4 regions of the Streptomyces sp. HNM0645 genome follow, and region 1 is predicted to be linked to each of the others. Evidence: riboswitches for the same ligand, from Rfam matches in the RefSeq annotation. Region 1 holds a riboswitch; each other region holds the start of a gene.
What was found. Region 1 has a riboswitch for cobalamin ahead of QMZ92_RS08720 ((2Fe-2S) ferredoxin domain-containing protein). Riboswitches for the same ligand answer to the same signal wherever they lie in the genome.
Positions count from the first base shown of each region.

Region 2: another riboswitch for cobalamin. It lies ahead of QMZ92_RS03995 (ribonucleoside-diphosphate reductase subunit alpha); the one in region 1 lies ahead of QMZ92_RS08720 ((2Fe-2S) ferredoxin domain-containing protein).
Region 3: another riboswitch for cobalamin. It lies ahead of QMZ92_RS31135 (SCO2321 family membrane protein); the one in region 1 lies ahead of QMZ92_RS08720 ((2Fe-2S) ferredoxin domain-containing protein).
Region 4: another riboswitch for cobalamin. It lies ahead of QMZ92_RS11470 (CbtB domain-containing protein); the one in region 1 lies ahead of QMZ92_RS08720 ((2Fe-2S) ferredoxin domain-containing protein).

Region 1 covers NZ_JASHLT010000010.1:96,415-102,098, reverse strand. The annotation lists gene QMZ92_RS08735 (SulP family inorganic anion transporter) at 1-28, opposite strand, end outside; gene QMZ92_RS08730 (carbonic anhydrase) at 138-740, opposite strand; gene QMZ92_RS08725 (hypothetical protein) at 921-1,319, opposite strand; cobalamin riboswitch at 1,562-1,744, shown strand; gene QMZ92_RS08720 ((2Fe-2S) ferredoxin domain-containing protein) at 1,789-2,178, shown strand; gene QMZ92_RS08715 (ABC transporter substrate-binding protein) at 2,404-3,393, shown strand; gene QMZ92_RS08710 (FecCD family ABC transporter permease) at 3,390-4,547, shown strand; gene QMZ92_RS08705 (ABC transporter ATP-binding protein) at 4,544-5,362, shown strand; gene QMZ92_RS08700 (Lrp/AsnC family transcriptional regulator) at 5,556-5,684, opposite strand, start outside.
Region 2 covers NZ_JASHLT010000004.1:150,427-156,110, reverse strand. The annotation lists gene QMZ92_RS04010 (GntR family transcriptional regulator) at 1-343, shown strand, start outside; gene QMZ92_RS04005 (carbon starvation CstA family protein) at 567-2,765, shown strand; gene QMZ92_RS04000 (YbdD/YjiX family protein) at 2,776-2,982, shown strand; cobalamin riboswitch at 3,175-3,315, shown strand; gene QMZ92_RS03995 (ribonucleoside-diphosphate reductase subunit alpha) at 3,443-5,684, shown strand, end outside.
Region 3 covers NZ_JASHLT010000059.1:21,159-26,842, forward strand. The annotation lists gene QMZ92_RS31120 (ferredoxin) at 10-243, opposite strand; gene QMZ92_RS31125 (aldehyde dehydrogenase) at 243-1,706, opposite strand; gene QMZ92_RS31130 (Strvi_7410 family MBL fold metallo-hydrolase) at 1,973-3,013, shown strand; cobalamin riboswitch at 3,223-3,359, shown strand; gene QMZ92_RS31135 (SCO2321 family membrane protein) at 3,473-4,732, shown strand; gene QMZ92_RS31140 (SCO2322 family protein) at 4,732-5,421, shown strand.
Region 4 covers NZ_JASHLT010000014.1:109,433-115,116, reverse strand. The annotation lists gene QMZ92_RS11475 (lipid II:glycine glycyltransferase FemX) at 1-1,159, shown strand, start outside; cobalamin riboswitch at 1,219-1,400, shown strand; gene QMZ92_RS11470 (CbtB domain-containing protein) at 1,439-1,654, shown strand; gene QMZ92_RS11465 (CbtA family protein) at 1,673-2,443, shown strand; gene QMZ92_RS11460 (C40 family peptidase) at 2,502-3,542, opposite strand; gene QMZ92_RS11455 (histidine phosphatase family protein) at 3,799-4,383, shown strand; gene QMZ92_RS11450 (TetR/AcrR family transcriptional regulator) at 4,674-5,255, opposite strand; gene QMZ92_RS11445 (class I SAM-dependent methyltransferase) at 5,398-5,684, shown strand, end outside.

The DNA of each region.
Region 1 (5,684 bases):
GCCGTTGCTCTGCAGTGATCAGGGGCATGGCGTTCTTTCAGGAGGTGAGGAAGGAACGTCGTGGGCGTCCGGGCGGGAGCGGCGGGCGCCACGGTGCGTGCGGCCGCCGGCGCCGATGGCCGGGGTGTCGGCCCGGATCACAGGGGCCGGAAGGTGCGGCCGTCCGCCGCGCAGGCGAGGACCTCGCCGGACTCGACCGTGTAGAACCAGGCGTGCAGCCGCAGCCGGCCCGAGTCCAGCCGCCGGGCGACGCAGGGGTAGGTCCGCAGATGGCCGAGCTGGGTGAGGACGTGCCGCTGCACGGCGGGCGTCAGTTCCTCGTCGGTGGACGGCGCCGGCGTGTCGTGCCCGGTGCGGTGGCCCGCCCTGGTGAGCCAGCGCCGCACCAGCGGCATGCTCCGGACGTCCTGCTCCCGCAGCAGGCCCTTGACGGCGCCGCAGTGCGAGTGCCCGCACACGACGATGTCGGGCACCTCCAGGGCCTCCAGGGCGAACTCCAGGCTGCCCCCGACGGCGCAGGCCGCCTGCGGCCGCCAGGGAGGGACGATGTTCCCGGCGGTGCGGACCTCGAACACGTCGCCGGGCCGGGCGCCGGTGATCAGCGAGGGGATCACCCGGGAGTCGGAACAGGTGATGAACAACGCCTGGGGCCGCTGCCCCCGCGCGAGCGCCGCGTAGGCGTCCTGCTGGCCGGCGATCCGCGCGGGGAACTGCCGGGCGTGCTCGATGAGTGACTGCATGGTCGTACCTCGGTCTCTTCGATGCGGAGCGGGTCTGCCTGGTCGAAGAGGGGTGCGCCGCGGCGGCCCTGACGCCTCGTGACGACGGCGCCGGCCCGCACCGGACGTCCGTCCCGGCGCTCGCCGGGGCTGTGCCCTGGCGGCTCGGGGATGGGCGGTGTCCGGTGGCGCACCTGCCGGTCAGCAGCGGAACGACTGCAGGGTGCTCAGGGTCGGCGCCGGTACGGCGCCCGGGTTCCGGCTGTGTCTCGCGGTCCCGGCCGACGTGCCGCGCGGAGGGCCCGTCGTCTCGTTCGGGGCGCCGCCGCCGTGGCCCGTGTTCCCGTAGCCGGGGCCGGCGGGGCCCTGGGCGCCGAGAGGGGTCAGCCGCGAGGGATGGTTGCGCGGGTCGTACTCGTCGTGGTGGAGTCCGGCGCCGTCGGCGCGGACGACCACGGCCGCGGTGTGGGGGGTCCTGTTCTCGGTCGAGACGACGGCCGCCTCGGCCCGGGGCGCGTCGGGGGTGGCGCACAGTGGAGTCACCACGTGCAGCAGCACCGCGCAGATCAGCAGAATGCCCGCTGACACACGTGAGATCACCGCCGGACTCCTTGGATGTCAGTGCTGCGCCGGGCCGAACATTACCGTTCCTTTGCCTCGTTTTCCGGTTGATTACTGCGTCTTTTGCAGTATGTGGTGTTATCAGCCTGGTTCGCCCGGTGTTCGGGTGCCACCGGTGGGCGTCCGTTCGCGTTACGGCCGACGGCCCTTCGTGGTCCCGGCCGAGGGGCGTGACGGGCCGTCCGGGCCGCCGGATCCGGACGCGGCGTGGACACGGCGCGGGATTCTGCGATGATGTCCGCCGTAAAAGGCGACGGCGGAACGAGGAAGCCGGTGTGAATCCGGCGCGGTCCCGCCACTGTGATCGGCGAGCGGACCCCGAACGGACCACTGCCCGGATGCGGGTGGGAAGGCCGGGGCGAGCGGAGACCCGAGAGCCAGGAGACTCACGCGGTCGCCTCCTCGAGCTGACTGGGGCGGATTTCCCCGGAGAGGAGAGCTTGTCGTCGTGCCCAGGGGACCAGTGGACACCGGCCCGGTGCCGTGCCGGATCGTCGTGTGCCGGGACTGCTGCTGCGGCAGTCCCAAGGTGACCGGAGTCGACCACGCGCAGCAGACCGCGCGTCTCGCGGAACAGGCGCCGGTGCGGATCTCCGACTGCCTGGACGTGTGCGACCAGGCGAACGTCGTCGTCGTGCAGCCGTCGGCCGAGGGCCGGGCCGCGGGCGGGCGTCCGGTCTGGTTCGGACTGGTGAACGATCCGGCCGCGACCGAGGACGTGGCCGCGTGGGTACGCGCGGGCGGGCCGGGGCTCGCCGAGATGCCGGACATCCTCGGGCTGTACGCCTTCACCCCGCCACGGCGCGTCCGTTCCGGGCGGCTCCGTGACGCCGGCTGAGCCGGCGGGCCCCTCGCCTCACGAGCGCGCCCTGCTGACGTACGACCGCGTCAGGCGGCGTACGCACGCTTCCGACTGACGTCCCACCACTTCCGCCGACCGTACCGACCGTTCCTCCGGAGCGGCGCCGGCAGCTCCTCCTCGGCGGTCCAGCGCGACTGCGCCCGGACCCGCCGGGGCCCGGCCGCCCTCCGGCTCCTTACCGCGGTGAGAGGACCCACTCCCATGATGGGCATACGCCCTGAGTTCCTGCTGTCCGCCCTGGCGGCGGCCCTGCTGGTGTCCGGCTGCGGCGCCCCCGGTGCCCGGGAGGACGCCGCCCCGGCGGGTCCCGCCGCCGAGGGGTTCCCGGTCACGGTGACCAACTGCGGGGTGAGGACGACGTACCAGCGTCCGCCCCAGCGGGCGGTCTCGCTGAACCAGCACGCGACCGAGGTCATGCTGGCCCTCGGTCTGGAGAAGTCCATGGTGGGCACCGGTTACCTCGATGACCGGATCTTGCCGGAGTACCGTCCGGCCTACGACCGGATCGAGGTGCTGGCCGAGGAGTACCCCTCCTTCGAGACCCTCCTCTCGGCCGAACCGGACTTCGTCTACGGCGGGTTCGCCAGCACCTTCGACGAGAAGGAGGGCCGCAGCCGCGCGGCTCTGGCGAAGGCGGGGATCGACTCCTACCTGAACGTCGAGGAGTGTCCGGCCGGGCCGGTGACGATGGCCGCGATGGATCAGGAGATCCGCAACGTGGCCCGGATCTTCGGTGTGCCGGAGCGTGCCGAGCGGGAGTTGGAGCGGCTGCACGCCGTGCTCGACCGGGTCGAGGACCGGCTCTCCGGGGTGAAGCCGGTCGAGGTCTTCGTGTACGACAGCGGCGACAAGACCGCGTTCACGGCGGGCGGGGCCGGGGTCGGCAACGAGATGATCAGGCGGGCCGGCGGGGTGAACCTCTTCGCCGATCTGGACAAGGCGTTCGGTGATGTGTCGTTCGAGCAGGTGGCCGAGAGGGCTCCCGAGGTGGTGGTGATCTACGACTACGGGGACCAGTCGGTCGAGGAGAAGAAGCGGTTCCTGCTGGCGCACCCGGCGCTGAAGGACGTGCCCGCGATCCGGGACAAGAGGTTCGCGGTGCTGCCGTTGTCGTCGACGGTCCTGGGGGTGCGGGTGCCGGCAGGCGTCGACTCCCTGGCCCGCCGGCTCCACCCGGAACGCTTCAAGTGACCGGCACGGGCACGAGTTCGGGTCCGACGGCGACCACCGGGCCCGCCCGGGGCGGGGCCGGCACCGGGAGCACGGCGAAGGCGACCGCCGGCCAGGTGCACGACGGGGCTCCCCGGGCCCCGGGCCGGCGCAGGGCTGCCGTCCCGTACGCGCTCGTGCTCGCCGCGCTGGGCGCGCTGGTCCTCGGGGCGGTGACCTTCGGCATCGCCGTGGGATCCATCGGCGTACCGGCCGGACAGGTATGGGGCATCCTGCTGCACCGGGTGCATCCCGCACTGGCGGAGCCCGACTGGACGCAGGTCCGCGAGACCATCGTCCTCGAGGTCCGGCTGCCCCGCGTGCTGCTCTGCGCGGTGGTCGGAGCAGGCCTCGCCGTCTGCGGGACGGCGCTCCAGGCGCTCGTGCGCAATCCGCTGGCGGACCCCATGCTGCTGGGGGTGTCGTCCGGGGCGTCCGTGGGCGCGGTGACGGTCGTCGTCTTCAACGTGAGCCTGTTCGGGGTGTTCTCGCTGCCCGTCGCGGCGTTCCTCGGCGCGCTCGCCGCACTGGTGGCCGTCTATCTCCTGGCTCGCTCCGGCGGGCGGATGACCACGGTGCGGCTGGTGCTGGCCGGGGTGGCCACGGCCGAAGTGCTGTCGGCGGTGGCGAGCTTCCTCGTCGTCACCTCGAACGACCCGCGCAAGACCCAGTCGGCGCTGCGCTGGATGCTCGGCGGCATGGCGGGCACGACGTGGACGACGGTGTGGATTCCCGCCGGGGCCGTGCTGCTCGGCACGGCCGTGCTGCTCGGGGTGTGCCGCTCGCTGAATCTGCTGCTGGCGGGGGAGGAGGCGGCCGTCGCGCTCGGCCTGGACGTGCACCGCTTCCGCGCCTCGCTGTTCACCCTCGTCGCCCTGATGATCGGCACGATCGTCGCGGTGAGCGGGCAGATCGGCTTCGTCGGACTGATCATGCCGCACGTGGTGCGGCTGCTCGTCGGCGCCGACCACCGGCGCGCACTGCCCGCCGCCGCACTGCTCGGCGCCGCCTTCCTCATCGTCACCGATCTGGCCGCCCGTACCCTCATGAGTCCCGAGGAGATCCCCGTGGGCATTCTCACCGCCCTCGTCGGAGGGCCGTTCTTCCTGTGGCTGATGCGCCGGAGGACGGCATGACGGGGACCGGAGCCGTGGGCGCGCCGGGAAGTCTGACCGTGGAGGACGTCTCGGTGGTCCTGGACGGCAGGGCACTGGTGGAGGGCGTGTCGCTGAGTGCGTCCCCCGGCGAGATCGTGGGCCTCGTCGGCCCCAACGGCGCGGGGAAGTCGACCCTGTTGCGCACGGTCTACCGGGCGCTGCGCCCCACCACGGGGCGGGTGCTGCTGGACGGGGAGGACGTACGGCGGATGCCGGGCAAGCACCTGGCGCGCCGACTGGCGGCCGTACTGCAGGAGTCCCCCGGGGAGTTCGGGCTCACCGTGTACGAGGTGGCGGCCATGGGCCGCACCCCGCACAAGCGGGCCTTCGAGGGGGACACCCCGGACGACCGCGCCGTCGTCATGGCCGCGCTGGCGGAACTCGGCGCCGCCGGACTGGCTTCCGCGCCGTTCGGACGGCTGTCGGGCGGAGAGAAGCAACGGGTGCTGATCGCCCGGGCCCTGGCCCAGCGCGCGGGGACGATGGTGCTGGACGAGCCGACCAACCATCTGGACCTGCGCCACCAGCTCGACGCCCTCGGGCTGGTCCGGCGGCTGGGCGTCACCGCCGTCGTCGCCCTCCACGACCTCAACCTGGCGGCGGCGTTCTGCGGCCGGATCTGCGTGATGGCCGGCGGCCGCCTCGTCGCCCAGGGGACACCGCGGGAGGTCCTGACCCCCGCCCTCCTGGCCGAGGTCTACCGCGTGGAGGCGGACGTGACCGAACACCCCCGGACCGGCGTACCCCACGTCACCCTGCTCGCCGGTTCCGAACGGCCGCGTGCGGAGCGGTGAGTCGGGACCACCCGGGGCCGGTACGGCGCCCGCACGGGGCCCCGCGCGGTAGTGGGGGGCGGGGTGGGCGGAGGAAGGGGACCCCGCGCGCCTCGCGCCGCCGGTTCCCCGTCCCGGCCGGCCGTGCCGCGGGGAGTGCGGGCAGCGGTGCCCGCGGCCGGGCCGGGCCCGCCGGAATCCCGTGCGGACCGCCTCAGCCGTCCACCGGAAGTCCCCGGGCTTCCTTGATGCGCTTCATGATGATCTGGGAGTTGACCTCGGTGACGCCGGACAGCGCCGTCAGCTTCTCGATCCACAGCCGTTCGTAGGCTCGGAGATCGCT
Region 2 (5,684 bases), on a different contig from region 1:
CCTCCGGCTGGCGAGCGGCGAGCCGATGGCGATCGAGACCACGCACCTCTCGGCGAAGCGCTTCCCCGCCCTGCGGCGGTCGCTGGTGAAGTACACCTCCCTCTACACCGCGCTGGCCGAGGTGTACGACGTCCACCTCGCCGAGGCCGAGGAGACGATCGAGACCTCGCTGGCCACCCCCCGCGAGGCGGGCCTGCTCGGCACGGACGTCGGTCTGCCGATGCTGATGCTCTCCCGGCACTCGCTGGACACAGGCGGCGAGCCCGTGGAGTGGGTACGCTCGGTCTACCGCGGTGACCGTTACAAGTTCGTGGCCAGGCTGCAGCGGCCCGAGGCGGGCTGAGCGCCCCGCCAGCACAGCACCGCCGGAAGCCCCGGCGATCCGCCCCGCAGTCCGGCGCCGCCCTCCGTGGGCGGCCCGGCCTGCGCGCTTCGACGGGTCCTCACTCCGGGCCTCCGCACCAGTCGTTGCCGTACCGATATGTGAGCCGGGGGTGACGCTGGCGGAACGGTCGCCTAGATTGCCTGCGCGTTACAGGTGATCACGACGGGACGGGAGCCACACCATGGCCGAGCCGGCACCATCGAGCACATCCCAGCGGAGAACCACTCCGCGGTCCATCGCAGTCTGGGTCCTCGTCGCACTGGTGGGCGCGGCCGGCTGGAGCGTACTCGCCCTCGCGCGGGGCGAAGAGGTCTCCGCCGTCTGGATGCTGGCGGCCGCGCTCGGGTCGTACGCCATCGGCTACCGGTTCTACGCGCGCTTCATCCAGTACCGCGTCCTCAAGGCCGACGGGACCCGCGCCACCCCCGCGGAACGCCTTGACAACGGTGTCGACTTCCACCCGACCGACCGGCGGGTGCTCTTCGGCCACCACTTCGCGGCAATCGCCGGAGCCGGACCGCTGGTCGGCCCGATCCTCGCCGCCCAGATGGGCTACCTCCCGGGCACGATCTGGATCATCGTCGGCGTGATCTTCGCCGGCGCCGTCCAGGACATGGTCACGCTGTTCTTCTCCACTCGCCGTGACGGCCGTTCGCTCGGCCAGATGGCGCGGGACGAGATCGGTCCCTTCGGTGGCGTCGCGGCCCTGATCGCCGTCTTCGCCATCATGATCATCCTGCTGGCGGTGCTCGCGCTGGTGATCGTCAACGCCCTGGCGCACTCGCCGTGGGGTGTCTTCTCCATCGGCATGACGATCCCGATCGCCCTGTTCATGGGCGTCTACCTGCGGACACTGCGGCCGGGCAGGGTCACCGAGGTCTCGGTCGTAGGCGTCGCGCTGCTGCTGCTCGCGATCATCGCGGGCGGCTGGGTCGCCGACTCCTCCCTGGCGGGCTTCTTCACCCTGGAGCCGGGCACCCTGGTCGTATGGATGGTGATCTACGGATTCCTGGCCTCCGTACTCCCGGTCTGGCTGCTGCTGGCACCGCGCGACTACCTCTCCACCTTCATGAAGGTGGGCACCATCGTGCTCCTCGCGCTGGGCGTGGTCATCGCGATGCCGACGCTGAAGATGCCGGCCGTCACCGAGTTCGCGGGCAACGGCCAGGGACCGGTGTTCGCCGGCTCGCTGTTCCCGTTCGTCTTCATCACCATCGCGTGCGGCGCCCTCTCCGGCTTCCACTCCCTGGTCTCCTCGGGAACCACCCCGAAGATGATCCAGAAGGAGACCCAGATCCGGATGATCGGCTACGGCGCGATGCTGACCGAATCGTTCGTCGCGGTGATGGCGATGATCTGCGCCTCCATCCTCGATCCGGGACTGTACTTCGCGATCAACTCCCCCGCCGGGGTCATCGGTACCACGGTGGACTCCGCCTCCCAGGCGGTCGCGAACCTCGGCTTCACCATCACCCCCGAGCAGCTGACACAGACCGCGAAGGACGTGGAGGAGGCGAGCCTGCTCTCCCGCACCGGTGGCGCACCGACCTTCGCGCTCGGCATGTCGGAGATCTTCTCCGCCGTCATCGGCGGCGCCGGGCTGAAGGCGTTCTGGTACCACTTCGCGATCATGTTCGAGGCGCTGTTCATCCTCACCACGGTCGACGCGGGCACCCGGGTGGGCCGCTTCATGCTCCAGGACACGCTGGGCAACGTCTACAAGCCGATGAAGCAGGTCAGTTGGAAGCCGGGCGTCTGGTTCGCGAGCGCGGTCGTCGTCGGCGGCTGGGGCTACTTCCTCTGGGTCGGCGTGCACGACCCGCTCGGCGGAATCAACCAGCTCTTCCCGCTCTTCGGCATCGCCAACCAGCTCCTCGCGGCCGTCGCCCTGGCCGTCTGCACCACGCTGCTGGTGAAGTCCGGACGTCTCAAGTGGGCGTGGGTCACGGCCGTCCCGCTCGCCTGGGACGCCACGGTCACCCTCACCGCCAGCTGGCAGAAGATCTTCTCCGGCGACCCGAAGGTGGGCTTCTTCGCCCAGCGCGACAAGTACCAGGCGGGCATCGACTCCGGCGAGGTGCTGGCTCCGGCGAAGTCGATGGACGACATGCACACCATCGTCACCAACTCGACCGTCGACGGGGTGCTCTGCGCACTGTTCGCCCTGCTCATCGTGGTGGTCCTGGCCGACGCCGGCCGGGTCTGCCTCAAGGCGGTCAGCGAGCCCGAGACCGTCCGGCTCGCCGAGGTCCCGTACGTCGAGTCGAAACTGGTCGCGCCCGCCGGGCTGTTCCCCACCAAGGAGGAGAAGGCGGAGCTCGCGGCGGTCGGTGCCGGCGCCGCGGGCTCCGAGGCTGCGGGCACGGCAAGGCGTGAGTAGCGTGGGGGTCATGGCTGCGGTGAGCGGAGTACGTCGGGCCGTGGACTGGGTCCGCTGGTACGTGCGCGAGGTCTCGGGCGAGTCGGTGTACGACCGTTACGTGGCTCATGCACGCTCTCACGACCCCGACGCGGAGGTCATGTCCCGCCGCGAGTTCGAACGCCGCCGCATGGACGAACGGGAGGCGGACCCCCGCAAGGGATTCCGCTGCTGCTGAGCGCCCCCGCCGACGGCGCACACGGGCCTCCGCGTTCCCTCCGGGAGACGCGGGGGCCCGTCGCCGTGACCGTGGAGCCCGCGGCCCGGCTTCGCACGGACGACCGGACCGGCCGGCCACCCGTGCCCTGGGTCCCGAGCGAGGCCACGACACAACATGTGGGGGGTTCCGCAACTCACCGCCCCCACATGTATGCTCATGCTCGCTGTCGCCGCAGGGGAATCCGGTGGGAATCCGGAACTGTCCCGCAACGGTGTGACGGCGTGCGCGGGGCCTGTTCCAGGTCCTCGTACGCCCGTGAGTCCGAGGACCTGCCGACGGTGCGCCCGGACCGTCCGGCTCGGGTGCCCAGACGTCCGGGCCTCGCGGAAAAGGCCGGTGGACGCGGTCCGCCCTGCCCGGGTGTGCGTCCGTGCCCCTGCCCCGCCGGCCCCCAGCCGAGCGAGGGAGAGCACCCCCCGTGACCATCGCGCCGCCCGATCCTGCTTCAGCGCAGCTCGCCGACGGACCAGGCACCGCGCTCCTGCGGACCCTGACCGAGCTCACCGCGGACCTGCCCGACGCCGACCCCGGCCGGGTCGCCGCCGCCGCCCTCCGGGGCCGGCACGCGGGCTCGGACGAGGCCGAACTGCGCGAACTGGCCACGGAGGCGGCCGCCGGCCTGATCTCCGAGGACCCGGCGTACTCCCGGCTCGCGGCCCGGCTGCTCACCCTCACCATCGCGGAGGAGGCTGCCGGGCAGGGGGCGACCGCGTTCTCCGCCTCCATCGCCGTCGGAAGCCGCGAAGGACTGATCGCGGACCGTACGGCCGCCTTCGTGCAGACCCACGCCCAGCACCTCGACTCGCTGGTCGACCCGGCCGCCGACGACCGCTTCGGGTACTTCGGCCTGCGCACCCTCTACAGCCGCTACCTGCTCCGGCACCCCATCACCCGCGAGGTCATCGAGACCCCGCAGTACTTCATGCTGCGCGTCGCCTGCGGTCTCGCCGAGGACGAGTCCCCGCGCGCGCTGGACGAAGTGGCCTCCCTGTACGGGCTGATGAGCCGCCTCGACTACCTGCCGTCCTCCCCCACGCTCTTCAACTCCGGCACCCGGCACCCCCAGATGTCGTCCTGCTACCTGCTGGACTCGCCGCTGGACGAGCTGGACTCCATCTACGAGCGCTACCACCAGGTGGCACGGCTCTCGAAGCACGCCGGCGGCATCGGGCTGTCGTACTCCCGCATCCGCTCCCGCGGTTCGCTCATCCGCGGCACCAACGGGCACTCCAACGGCATCGTGCCCTTCCTGCGCACACTGGACTCGTCGGTGGCGGCCGTCAACCAGGGGGGCCGGCGCAAGGGCGCGGCCTGCGTCTACCTGGAGACGTGGCACGCGGACATCGAGGAGTTCCTGGAGCTGCGCGACAACACGGGCGAGGAGGCGCGCCGCACGCACAACCTCAACCTGGCGCACTGGATCCCCGACGAGTTCATGCGCCGGGTGAACGCCGACGCCGAGTGGTCGCTGTTCTCCCCCGCCGACGTGCCCGACCTCGTGGACCTCTGGGGCGGCGACTTCGACGCCGCCTACCGCAGGGCGGAGGCCGCCGGGCTCGCCCGCCGCACCATCCCCGCCCGTGAGCTCTACGGGCGCATGATGCGCACCCTCGCCCAGACCGGAAACGGCTGGATGACCTTCAAGGACGCCTCCAACCGCACCGCCAACCAGACCGCGGAGCCCGGCACCGTCGTCCACTCCTCCAACCTCTGCACCGAGATCATCGAGGTCACGGACGACGGCGAGACCGCCGTGTGCAACCTCGGCTCGGTCAACCTCGGCGCGTTCGTGGTGCAGGACGCCGCCGACGGCGAGGACGTGATCGACTGGGAGCGGCTGGACGACACCGTCCGCACCGCCGTCACCTTCCTCGACCGGGTCGTCGACATCAACTTCTACCCGACCGAGCAGGCCGGCCGCTCCAACGCCAAGTGGCGCCCGGTGGGCCTGGGTGCCATGGGCCTCCAGGACGTGTTCTTCAGCCTGCGCCTGCCCTTCGACTCAGCCGAGGCGAAGGCCCTGTCGACGCGGATCGCGGAGCGGATCATGCTGGCCGCCTACGAGGCGTCCTGCGACCTCGCGGAGCGCAACGGGCCGCTCCCGGCCTGGGAGCGGACCCGCACCGCCCGCGGGGTGCTGCACCCCGACCACTACGACGCCGAGCTCGCCTGGCCGGAGCGCTGGGCCGCACTGCGCGGGCGCGTCGCCACCACCGGCATGCGCAACTCGCTCCTCCTCGCGATCGCGCCGACGGCGACGATCGCATCGATCGCGGGTGTGTACGAGTGCATCGAGCCGCAGGTCTCCAACCTCTTCAAGCGCGAGACGCTGTCGGGCGAGTTCCTCCAGGTGAACTCCTATCTGGTGGACGACCTGAAGAGGCTCGGCGTGTGGGACGCGCAGACGCGTGAGGCGCTGCGCGACTCGGGCGGCTCGGTGCAGGGCCTGAACTGGATCCCCGCGGAGGTCCGGGCGTTGTACCGCACCGCCTGGGAGATCCCCCAGCGCGGCCTGATCGACATGGCGGCGGCGCGCACCCCGTTCCTCGACCAGTCCCAGTCGCTGAACCTGTTCATGGAGACGCCGACCATCGGCAAGCTCTCCTCGATGTACGCGTACGCGTGGAAGCAGGGCCTGAAGACCACGTACTACCTGCGCT
Region 3 (5,684 bases), on a different contig from region 1:
CGCAGGAGGCTACTCCTCGGGCGGGAACACCGCCTCACCGCTGCCCGGCAGCCGGATCGAGATGGCCTCGACCGGACAGCCCTCCGCCGCGGTGAGGATGTCCTCGTCCGCGTCGGTCTCCGGTTCGGTGGGGTGCGACTGGCGGGCCGCGTCCAGCTTGAAGCCGTCCGGCGCGTTGTTGACACACATCCCCGAACCGATGCACACACCACGGTCGACCTCGACCTGCCAGCGGTCACCCATCAGCTCTCGCTCCCGTATCCCGACGGCAAATGAACCATTTTGTGCTCAAAGTACTCGCCGTACCCCTCAGGACCGAACTCCCGCCCCAGCCCGGAGTTCTTGTATCCGCCGAACGGGCCAAGCATGTCGAGGCTGAACGTGTTGACGTTGTACGTCCCGGTCCTGACGCGCCTCGCGAAGTCGATGCCGTGCTCGACGTCGGCCGTCCAGACGCTACCGCTGAGCCCGTACTCGGAGTCGTTCGCGATCGCGGCGGCCTCGCCCTCGTCGCCGTACGGCAGCAGGCAGACGACGGGGCCGAAGATCTCCTCCCGAGCGATCCGCATGGCGTTGTCGACGCCGCCGAAGAGGGTCGGCTCGACGTACCAGCCGCGGTCGAGGCCGGCCGGGCGGCCGCCGCCGGCGAGGACCTTGGCGCCCTCCTCCTGACCGAGCGCGATGTAGCCGAGCGACCTCTGCTGCTGGCGGCGGGCGACGAGCGGACCGACCTGGGTCGCCGGGTCCAGCGGGTCGCCGGTCACCAGCGCCCCGGCCGCCGCGGCGAAGGCGTCGGCGAACTCGTCGTAGCGGGGGCGCGGGACGAGGATGCGGGTCTGGGCCACACACGCCTGGCCGTTGTTCATCCAGGCCGCCGGGACGATGCCCTGGACGGCCGCCTCCAGGTCCCCGTCCGGCAGGATCACCGCGGCGGACTTGCCGCCGAGTTCGAGGGTGACGCGGGTGAGGTTGCGGGCGGCGACCTCCATCACGCGCCGGCCGGCCGGGACCGAGCCGGTGAAGGAGACCTTGTCGACGCCGGGATGCCCGACGAGGTACTCGCTGACCTCTCGGTCGGCGGGGAGGATCGACAGCACTCCCTCGGGCAGGCCGGCCTCGCGGACGATGTCGGCCAGGATGTAGGCGTCCAGCGGGGACTCGGGCGAGGGCTTCAGGACCACGCCGCAGCCGGCGAGCAGGGCGGGCCCGAGCTTGGCCGCTGCGACGAACTGCGGGACGTTCCAGGGAACCACGGCCGCGACCACGCCGACCGGTTCACGCAGGACGAGGAGGGGGCCGAGGACTCCGCCGCGCCGCTCCTCGTAGGTGAAGTCGCGGGCGACGCCGATGGCCGCGTCCCAGACCATCATGGCGCCGAGCGCCTGGGCCAGGACGCTCCAGGAGTACGGCGATCCGTTCTGGGAGCTGATCGAGCGGGCGATCTCCTCGTGCCGTACGGCGATCGCGTCCTTGATCCTGCCGACGACCTCGATGCGCTCCTCGAGCGGCGTCCTCGGCCAGGGCCCTCGGTCGAAGGCGGCACGCGCGGCCGCGACCGCCCGGTCCACGTCGGCCCGCGAGGCGTGCGGGACGCGTCCGATGACCTCCTCGGTGTGCGGCGAGACCACCTCGATGGTGTCCGTGCCGAGGGGATCGACCAACTCCCCGCCGATGAAGAGTTTCCCGTGCTCCACCAGTTCGGACATGACGACTGCCTCCCGCGGCCCCGGCTCTCCGAGCGCTCCAGTTTTTCTGACGGTATTTCAGATTTGCCGACCGCCTGAACAGATACCAGTTCCCGCCGGAGGAGTCCACGGCCGGAACCCGCTCCCGGGAAGCATCGGCGCGGGCGCGGACCGGCGCTCCCCGCCCCGGCCCCGCACACCGCCGAGCCCTTTGCAATGAAGTCGACTTGGGCGACCATTGGAACGGGTTCTCGTTCTTGGGCCCGGGCCGGGAGGATGGGGAGCCGATGACGCGGGTGACGGAGCACGGCGGCGGTGTGTGGTCCCTCAAGGTCCCCATCCCGGACAACCCCCTGGGCCACACGCTGGTCCACGTCCTCGACACCGGCCGCGGGCCCGTCCTCGTCGACACCGGATGGGACGACCCCGCGTCCTGGACGGCGCTCTCGGACGGCCTCGCCGAACTGGGCCTCGCGGTGGCCGACGTCCACGGCGTACTCGTCACCCACCACCACCCGGACCACCACGGGCTGTCCGGCAGGGTCCGCGAGGCGTCCGGCGCGTGGATCGCGATGCACGCGGCCGACATCGCCGTCGTCCGCCGCACCCGGGAGGCCCGGCCCGGGGCCTGGCTCGACTACCTGGCCGGGAAGCTCACCGCCGTCGGCGCGCCGGAGGAGCACCTCGCCCCGCTGCTCGCGGCCCGCGAGCGCGGCCGGATGCGGGCCCTCCCCGGGCTGCGGGCGGCCCTGCCCGACCGCGAGATCGCACCCGGCGAACTGGTGGACCTCGCCGGACGGCGGCTGCGGGCCGTCTGGACTCCCGGCCACACGCCCGGCCATGTGTGCCTGCACCTGGAGGAGGAGCATCCGGCGAACCTCCCCGGCCGCGGCCGCCTCTTCTCCGGCGACCATCTGCTCCCCGGCATCAGCCCGCACATCGGCCTGTACGAGGACCCCGACGACTCCGCGGTCACCGACCCCCTCGGCGACTACCTGGACTCGCTGGAACGCGTCGGCCGCCTCGGCGCCGCCGAGGTGCTCCCGGCGCACCAGCACGCCTTCACCGACGCCCCGGCACGGGTCCGGGAGCTCCTCGCCCACCACGAGGAGCGGCTGACCGGGCTGCTGTCCCTCCTCGCCGCACCGCTGACCCCCTGGCAACTGGCAGAGCGCATGGAGTGGAACCGGCCGTGGGACGAGATCCCCTACGGCTCGCGCACCATCGCCGTCTCGGAGGCCGAGGCCCATCTGCGCCGCCTGGTGAAACTGGGCCGCGTGGAGGCGGTGCCGGGCAGCGCCCCGGTGGCGTACACCGCGGTCGGCTGAGCCGGAGTGCGAGGGCTGGATGAGCACGGCTCGGGCCACCGAGAGCCACCCGAGCCGGACCGTCCCGCCGACCGCTCCGGGCCACCGAGATCCATCCGAGCCGGACCCTCGCACAAGCCGCCGGCCCCTCTCCGAGAACCGCGCGGGGCCCGGTGGGCAGGGCCGTCGAGGGCCTCCTGCCGTACCCGGCCGCCCGTCCCGAGGGGCTGGGATTACGGGCCGGTAGAGTGTGCGAGTCGTCATCACACCCGTACGGGGGGAAGCCGGTGCGAATCCGGCACTGACCCGCAACCGTGAGCCGCCGTCGCCGGCGGCGAGTCGGAATGCCCTGTACCGGCCGTGACCGGCTCGTGCCATCGGGACCGGCCCGCTGGCAGGCACCGTCGAGGAATACGGGGCCGGAGCCTGGTACCCCAGCGTGCCTGTGCCCGGCTCCCCACAGGAGAGGCCCAGCCCGCCATGTCAGTTCGCCGCAGCGCAGCAGCGCTCGCCGCCGCTTCCGCCGTGTTCTGCGTGACCGCTGCTCCGGCAGCGACGGCCGCCCCCACCCCCTCCCCCTCGGCGGCGCTCCCGGCCGGGCTCTACGGCACGAAGGACCCGACCTACGACGGGGTGTGGCGACAGTCGCTGGCCCTGCTCGCCCAGGACGTCGCCAAGACCGTGCCCGCCGAGCAGGCCGTCGGGTGGCTCACCGGGCAGCAGTGCGAGAACGGCGGCTTCGCCTCCTACCGCGCGGACGCGTCCAAGCCGTGCGACGCGAAGACGATGCTGGACACCAATGCCACCGCGGCGGCGGTACAGGCCCTGCGTGCCCTCGGCGGCCACGGGGAGGCCGTGAACAAGGGCCTCGAGTGGCTGAAGTCCGTGCAGAACGAGGACGGCGGCTGGAGCTACAACCCCGGCATGCCGTCCGACGCGAACTCCACGTCCGTCGTGATCGGCGCCTTCGCCGCGGCCAAGGCGCGGCCCGGCGAGGTGAAGTCGAAGAGCGGCAAGAGCCCGTTCGACGCGCTGGTCACGTTCGCCGTGCCATGCGCCGACAAGGCCGGCGGCGGTGCGTTCGCCTACCAGCCGGACGAGGCCGGAAAGCTCCTCGCCAACGGCGACGCCACCGCGGCCGCCGTGCTCGCCGGGCTGGGCCGCGGCCTGGTCGTCTCCGGCCCGGAGCCGGACGGCGGCCCCGCCGCCTGCACCTCCCCGGCGAAGGCCACCCCGGAGCAGTCGGCCCGCAACGGCGCCGCGTACCTGGCCACGGCGCTCGCGAAGACCGGCCATCTGGACTCGCCGCCGATGCCGGGCGCCGCCGACCCGGCCCCGCTCCCGGACTTCGGCAACACCGCGGACGCGGTCCTCGCGCTCTCGGCCGCCGGGCACGGCGACAAGGCGGACAGGGCGGTCCAGTGGCTGGAGAAGAACTCCGCGGCGTGGGCGAAGGACGGCGGCCCGGCGGCGTACGCGCAGCTGATCCTCGCCGCGCACGCCCATGGCGACGACCCGCGGGACTTCGGCGGCGCCGACCTCGTACGGCAGCTCAACGCGACCGGTCCCGCGCCGGCCTCCACCACCGAGCCGCCGGCTCCGCGCACGAAGAGCGACGCGGGCGAGGAGCACAAGGGCGGCGACAGCGCCGGGATCTGGTGGATCGTCGGCGCCGGCCTCGCGGCCGGTGCCGGCATAGGCATCCTGATCAGCGGCCGCCGGAAGAGCAAGCAGCAGTGATGCGCAGGCGACTGACCGCGCTCCTCCTCGCGCTCGGCACCGTGCTCGCGGTGCCGGGCGTGGCGGGGCAGGCGCAGGCGCAGGCGGCGGGATACCGGTACTGGTCGTTCTGGCAGTCCGGCGGTACCGCCTGGGCCTACGCCACCCAGGGTCCGGCCACGGCGCGGCCGGCCGACGGCTCGGTGGACGGATACCGCTTCTCCGTCAGCGCGGACTCGCAGGACTCGGCGAAGCCGCGTACCGCCCCCTCCTTCTCCCAGTTGTGCGCGGACACCCCGGCGAAGCCCGGCACCAAACGGGTCGGGGTCGTGATCGACTTCGGCACCGAGGCGGACGCGCCGTCCGGTGAGCGGCCCCCGTCCGCGCCGGCGTCCGGCTGCGCCGCGGTCCCCTCGGACGCCACCAGCGCGGAGGCCCTGGCGGCGGTGGCCAAGCCGCTCCGCTACAACTCGGACGCGCTGCTGTGCGCGATCTCCGGTTACCCGAGGACGGGCTGCGGCGAGCAGGTCTCGGCCGGGGACCCGGCGCCCGCGGAGTCCGGCGCCTCCGCCCCGCCGGCCGGGAAGCCCTCCGGGGCGGCCGGCGGCGAGGCGGCCGGCGGGGGCCCCACGCTGGGGCTCTTCGCGGGCATCGCGGCCGTGCTCGCGCTGGGCGGGGCGGCGTTCTGGCAGTCCCGCCGCCGCGGATGACCCGGACGCCCGTGCCCACGCCGGCGGACGACCCCGCGGAGCCGCACGGACGGCGGCGTCCCGTCCGACTGCTGGGCGGTGTCCCGCACGCCCGCCCCGGCGACCGGGAGCCGGGCGCGGGCCGGGGCTCCGGAAGCGGTCCGGTCGACGGCCCCGGAAGCGGTCCGGACGCGGACACGGGCTCCGGCGAAGGTTCCGGCAGCGGCCCGGTCGGCGGCCCGGACGACGGGAGCCACGAGAGCGGCGCCGCGCCCCGCGGCAGT
Region 4 (5,684 bases), on a different contig from region 1:
GACGACCCACCGTGCCGGTGCCCTGGAGACCGTGCCCACGACCGTTGAGCAGCACCTGGCCTACCTCGACTCCCTCTCGGGACGTACGCAGGGCGACCAGGTCAGCTTCCTTCAGCTGCCGTCCTGGAGCGCCGTCAAGGACGGTTGGCGGGCCGAGCGGATCGGCTGGTTCGACGGGACGGGCCGCCAGCGTGCCGCCGCCCAGGTGCTGTACCGGCAGCTGCCCGGTACCCGGCGGTACTTCGCGTACATCCCGGAGGGGCCGGTGCTGGACTGGGCCGACCCGGCGCTGATGGGCGTCCTGCAGCTGCTCCTCGACCAACTGCGGGCGGCTGGGGCCTTCGCCGTGCGGATGGGGCCGCCTCTGGCGTACCGCCGGTGGAGCGCCGAGACGCTCAAGGCGGCCGTCGGCCCGGGGCGCCGGGTCGGCGACGTGCTGCCGGACGTCGTCGAGCCGATCGGGGCGGCCGTCGCGGACCGGCTGCGGGCGGCCGGCTGGCGGCGCTGCGGAGACGACGGCGGCGCGGGCGACGCCCAGCCCCGCCACCTGTTCGAGCTGCCCCTGGCCGGCCGCAGCACGGACGACCTGTGGTCCGGCTTCAACCAGGAGTGGCGGCGCAACATCAAGAAGGCGAAGACGGTAGGGGTGGAGACCTACCTCGGCACCGCCGAGGATCTTCCCGCCTTCTGCGACCTGCTGCAGGTCACCGAGCGGCGCGACGGCTTCCGCCTTGGACGTTCTCTCCCCTATTTCCAGCGGCAGCATCGAGAGCTCAACGCCGAGGAGAACGGGCGCATGCGGCTCTACCTCGCCCGGCACGACGGGGAGGTGCTCGCTGCTCACACCATGATCGTGGCGGGCCGGCGTGCCTGGTACCAGACCGGGGCCTCCGCCGATCACCGCCGCGAGGTCAGGCCGAGCAACGCTCTGCAGTGGCGACTGATCCGCGACGCACACTCCCTTGGTGCGGCCGTGTACGACATGCGGGGCGTACCGGACACCCTCGATCCCGCGGAGCGGTCGTTCGGGCTGATGCGCTGGAAGCTCGGCACCGGAGGGGAAGTGGTGGAGACCCTCGGTGAGTGGGAGCTGCCCCTGCAGGGAGCGGTGAACAAGACCCTGCACCGGGCCATGCAGGCGTACATGTCGCGCCGCTGAAGCCACCCCGGGGGCGTGTGGATCGGTCATGGGTGAACCTTAATCGATTCTTCTAAGTCATTTAGAAGTTTGTTGTGGGTTCGAGGGGCTTCCGCTACCTTGACCAGGACAAGTCAATCGATGGGCAGCGGAAGCCGGTGGGAATCCGGCACGGTCGCGCCACTGTGTGCCCGGCGGCAGCCGCTCATCTCCTGAGCGGTGCGGCCCGGCAAGTCAGACTCGCCCCCGTCGAGCGAGCTCCATCCGACCGGGACGCGTGTTCCCACTGGAGGTCCTGCCATGGCCCAGGCCACCGCTCAGCCGAGCGTCGCCGCCATCCCCGCCGCACTGCCCGTCAAGTCGATCCTGCCCTGGGCCGTCTTCTTCGGGGCCCTGATGCTGCTCGCGCTCTTCTTCGTCGGCGCCGAGCAGGGTGCCACCGCCATCTTCGCCGGCGAAGGCGTCCATGAATGGGTGCACGACGGCCGGCACCTGCTCGGCTTCCCCTGCCACTGAGACGGGGGCGCGAACATCATGAACTCCGCAACCGTCGGAAAGCTCCTTGCCCGCGGCATGGTGGCCGGCCTCGTGGCCGGTCTCCTCGCCCTGATTGTCGCCTACTTCCTCGGCGAGCCGCCGACCGAGGCCGGCATCGCCTACGAGGCGGCGCACAGCCACGAAGAGGGGGGCGCGGAGCTGGTCAGCCGCGCGGCCCAGTCCACCACCGGCCTCGCGACCGGCGTCCTCGTCTACGGCGTCGCCCTGGGCGGCATCGCCGCGCTGGCGTACTGCTTCGCCTTGGGCCGGATCGGTGGATTCGGACCGCGCGCCACGGCCGGGCTGCTGTCTCTTGGCGGCCTGATCGCCTTCTACGTGGTGCCGTTCCTCAAGTACCCCGCCAACCCGCCGGCCGTGAGCGATCCGGCGACGATCAGTCAGCGCACCACCCTGTACCTGCTCATGGTGGTGCTCAGCGTGCTGCTCGCCGTCTCCGGCGTGATCCTGGGCAAGCGGCTCGCGCCCCGTCTGGGCAACTGGAACGCGTCGGTTGCGGCAGGGGCGTTCTTCGTCCTCGCCGTCGGACTCGCGTACGCCTTCCTTCCCGCGGTCAACGAGATGCCGAAGGGCTTCCCGGCCGCCGTCGTCTGGCAGTTCAGGATCTCGGCGCTCGCGATCCAGGCCACGCTGTGGGCCGGATTCGGCCTCGTCTTCGGCGCACTGGCCGAGCGGCTGCTGCAGCCGCGCGAGTCTGGCGCACGGACTGCGGCCATGGAGCCGGGGGCGGCGGTCGCGCCCTCGTCCTGACGCCTGTCACGCGAGAGGGGCGCCGGTCTCGAGCCGGCGCCCCTCTCTGCTGCGTGCGTCAGCCGATGCGTACGCCCCACATGAAGGGCATGCCGCTGCGGGCGATCGATTCGTAGCGGACCTGCGCACCGGGCTTGGGCGAGTGCAGGATCTGCCCGTTGCCGGCGTAGAAGCCGACGTGGCTGAGATCGCTGCGCATGATGATCAGGTCGCCGGGCTTCAGGGCGCTGAGGGAGTTGATGCGCGTTCCGGCACTGGCTTGGGCCTGGGAGGTGCGCGGTATCGTCACGCCGGCCTGGCGGTACGCCCAGGACGTGAGGCCGGAGCAGTCGAAGGAGCTCGGGCCGCTCGCGCCCCAGACGTACGGCATGCCGACCCGGCTCTTGGCGGCGGCGAAGGCCGCTGCGGCGCGCTCGGAGGCACTTGCCTCGTTGCCGAGGTCGACCCGCGCGCTCGCCCGGTTGGCCCGGTCCTCCTCCTGCGCGATCCGGGCCCGTTCCTTCGCCGAGAGGGTGTTGAGGAGGCGCTGGGCCTCGCGCAGCTTGATCTGGATCTCCGTCTTCCGGTTGCCCAGTTCCTTCTGTACGGAGCCGAGGTCGCGCAGCTTCTCGGACGCTTCCCTGCGCTGCTGCTGGAGCGCCAGCTGTTGGGAGAGGAACTGCTGCAGTACGGCCGCCTGCCGCTCGCCGGCCCGGTCCAGGGCCGACGCCTTCTCGAGGTACGTGTCGGGTTCCTCGGAGAGGAACAGCTGAAGGGCCGGGTCGAGGCCGCCGGAACGGTACTGGCCGGCTGCCACCGTGCCGATCCGGTCACGGAGTTCGTTCAGCTCACCCTGCTTGCGCGCCGCCGCCTCCTGGAGGCCCGCCACCTCCTTCTTGAGCGCGTCGGCCTTCTCCTTGGCCCCGTTGTACTTCTCCGTGGCCTGGGTCGCCTGCTCGTACAGGCGGTCCACCTGCGCCTTGACACCCTTCTTGTTGGGATCGGGCAGCGGGTCGGCCGAGGCTGCCTGGGTGGAAAGGGCCACGGCCGCCGCGGCGGTGGCGGTGATGACGCCGGTATGGAGCGGACTGGGCTGCTTCGGGCGGCGATGGGAGGCCACGGCGGAGCTCCTTCTTCCTCGACCGCCTACGGGCTGGGCGTACAGCGGATCAGGCGGCGCCTTCGCCGCCGCCCCGGATGGGCGACCGGCTGCGCGAAGACTCACGAATACTAAGCTGCTTAGAGAATTAGGCTCAATGGGGATCCCCTCGGCGAGATGTGAGGGACGCCACAGCGCGTGGACGTGGGTGCGAAGATCCTTAAGTCGTGGGCGTCTTACGATCATCCGGCTCGAGTGCGCAACGAAGGGAACGCTCGTGACCGTCAGGCTCACGCTGGTGTGCGCCCCCGCCGCAGCGGAGCGCGATGTGCGATTCGGAGAGGTGCCGCTGGACGCACGGGCGCTACGGCAAGCCGGGGAGGTGGCGGCCCTTCTGCCGCGAGCCTCACTGCGCTACTCGGCGCCGTCGGATCGGTGCGAGAGCACCGTGCGTGCCTTTCAGTGGGACGTGGTGACCGTGGAGCCGGCCCTTCGAGACATGGACATGGGCAGGTGGGCGGGACGGACCCTCGGCGAGGTCGCCGAGCGGGAGGGCGACGGGCTCGCCGCCTGGATGTCCGACCCCGAAGCGGTACCGCATGGCGGCGAGTCCGTGTCGCAGGTGTGCGATCGGGTCGCCGTCTGGCTCGACGGCTTGCCTGCTGATGCCGGGCGGGTGCTGGCCGTCGCGGACCAGTCGGTGGTGCGCGCGACCGTCGTCAGTGCGCTGGGCGTGCCGCGGGCGCTGTTCTGGCGGATCGATGTGCCGCCCCTGGCGGCAGTGCACCTCACCGGGCGGAACGGCCGCTGGAACTTGCGGATGGGGGCGCTCTCGGCCGTGCCGGACTGGGAAGAGAGCTGACCGCGAGCGACACCAGGGCGCCTGGGAGCTGCGAAGGCAGTAGTTCCCGCCGCTTCGGCTCCAGGGGCTCGTCGGAGGCCCTGCCGAGCCAGTGTGTTCGCGGGCGCGCTCCTCACCGGGCCCAGCCCAGAACCTCGGCGGTTCGTCATGCGACATACCGGTGACCTCGGGGCGACAGGTGCAGTCGATCACCGCTCCACGCGCGGGAATGCTGGCGGGCCTTCATCGACCAGATGTCACCCGATCGTGCATCAGACCCCAGGCGCGTTAGTGATCTCTGACTTGGGCCGCTAGCCTACGAGTGCGGTGACGAGCCGTTGGACGGCCGGGCGCGGATCGCGTGTGCCTGGCCACGAGGTCATCAGCAGGTGGTGGCAGGTGCCGACGAGAGCGAGGGCCGCCGTGCCCGCGTCGACGCGGCTGGGCACCCGGCCGAGTTCCCGCTCCGCCCGGAGGTAGCCGGCGACGGCCTCCTCGATCGCCGCGAAGCCTGGCGCGCCGGCCTGGAATGCCTCGCGGATGCGGAGCGCCGCGTTGGGCCGGGCCATGGCGAGGCCCGACAGGGCGGGACCGCCGGCGTCGAACAGTGCGAGGACGACGGAGCCCAGGTTCCCGGTCACCGTGCCCTGTCCGGCGAGCCCAGCCAGGGCGTCGGCCCCCTCGGCGGTGCGCGCGAACCGGTCGAGGACGAGCTCGGCCACGAACTCGTCGAAGCCCGCGAAGTGCGTGTGCAGCAGCCCCTTGGCGCACCCCGCCTCGGTGGTGACGGCACGGCTCGTGAGCGCCCCCGGTCCGTCCCTCTCGACGACACGTTCCGCGGCCGCAAACAAGCGCTCGCGCACGTTCGGTGTCGCCACCCCGCGTGGTGACATCAGTCCGGCCGTCCTCTCTTCGTGTTCTGCCGTCCTTCTGGTCTGAATCGTATGGGCATTGCCAGTATGGGCGCACGCCCATATTGTGGTTGCGCGCAAGTTTGGGCGATCGCCCATTTATCTTTTCACTTGAGGAGGCCCCGTGCCGGAGATGGTCAACACTCAACAGGCAGAAGCGTGGAACGGCCCCGAAGGCACCCACTGGGCGCGTCATCAGGACCGCTGGAACGCCATCAACGAGGGATTCAACGAGCCGCTGCTGACCGCCGCCGCCATCACCGGCGACCGCCGCACCCTCGACCTCGGTTGCGGCGCCGGCCAGACCACCCGCCTTGCCGCACGTCGAGCCCCCGCGGGTCGTGCGCTCGGCCTGGACCTCTCCGCGCCGATGCTTGCCGAGGCGCGCAACCGCGCGGCGGCCGAAGGACT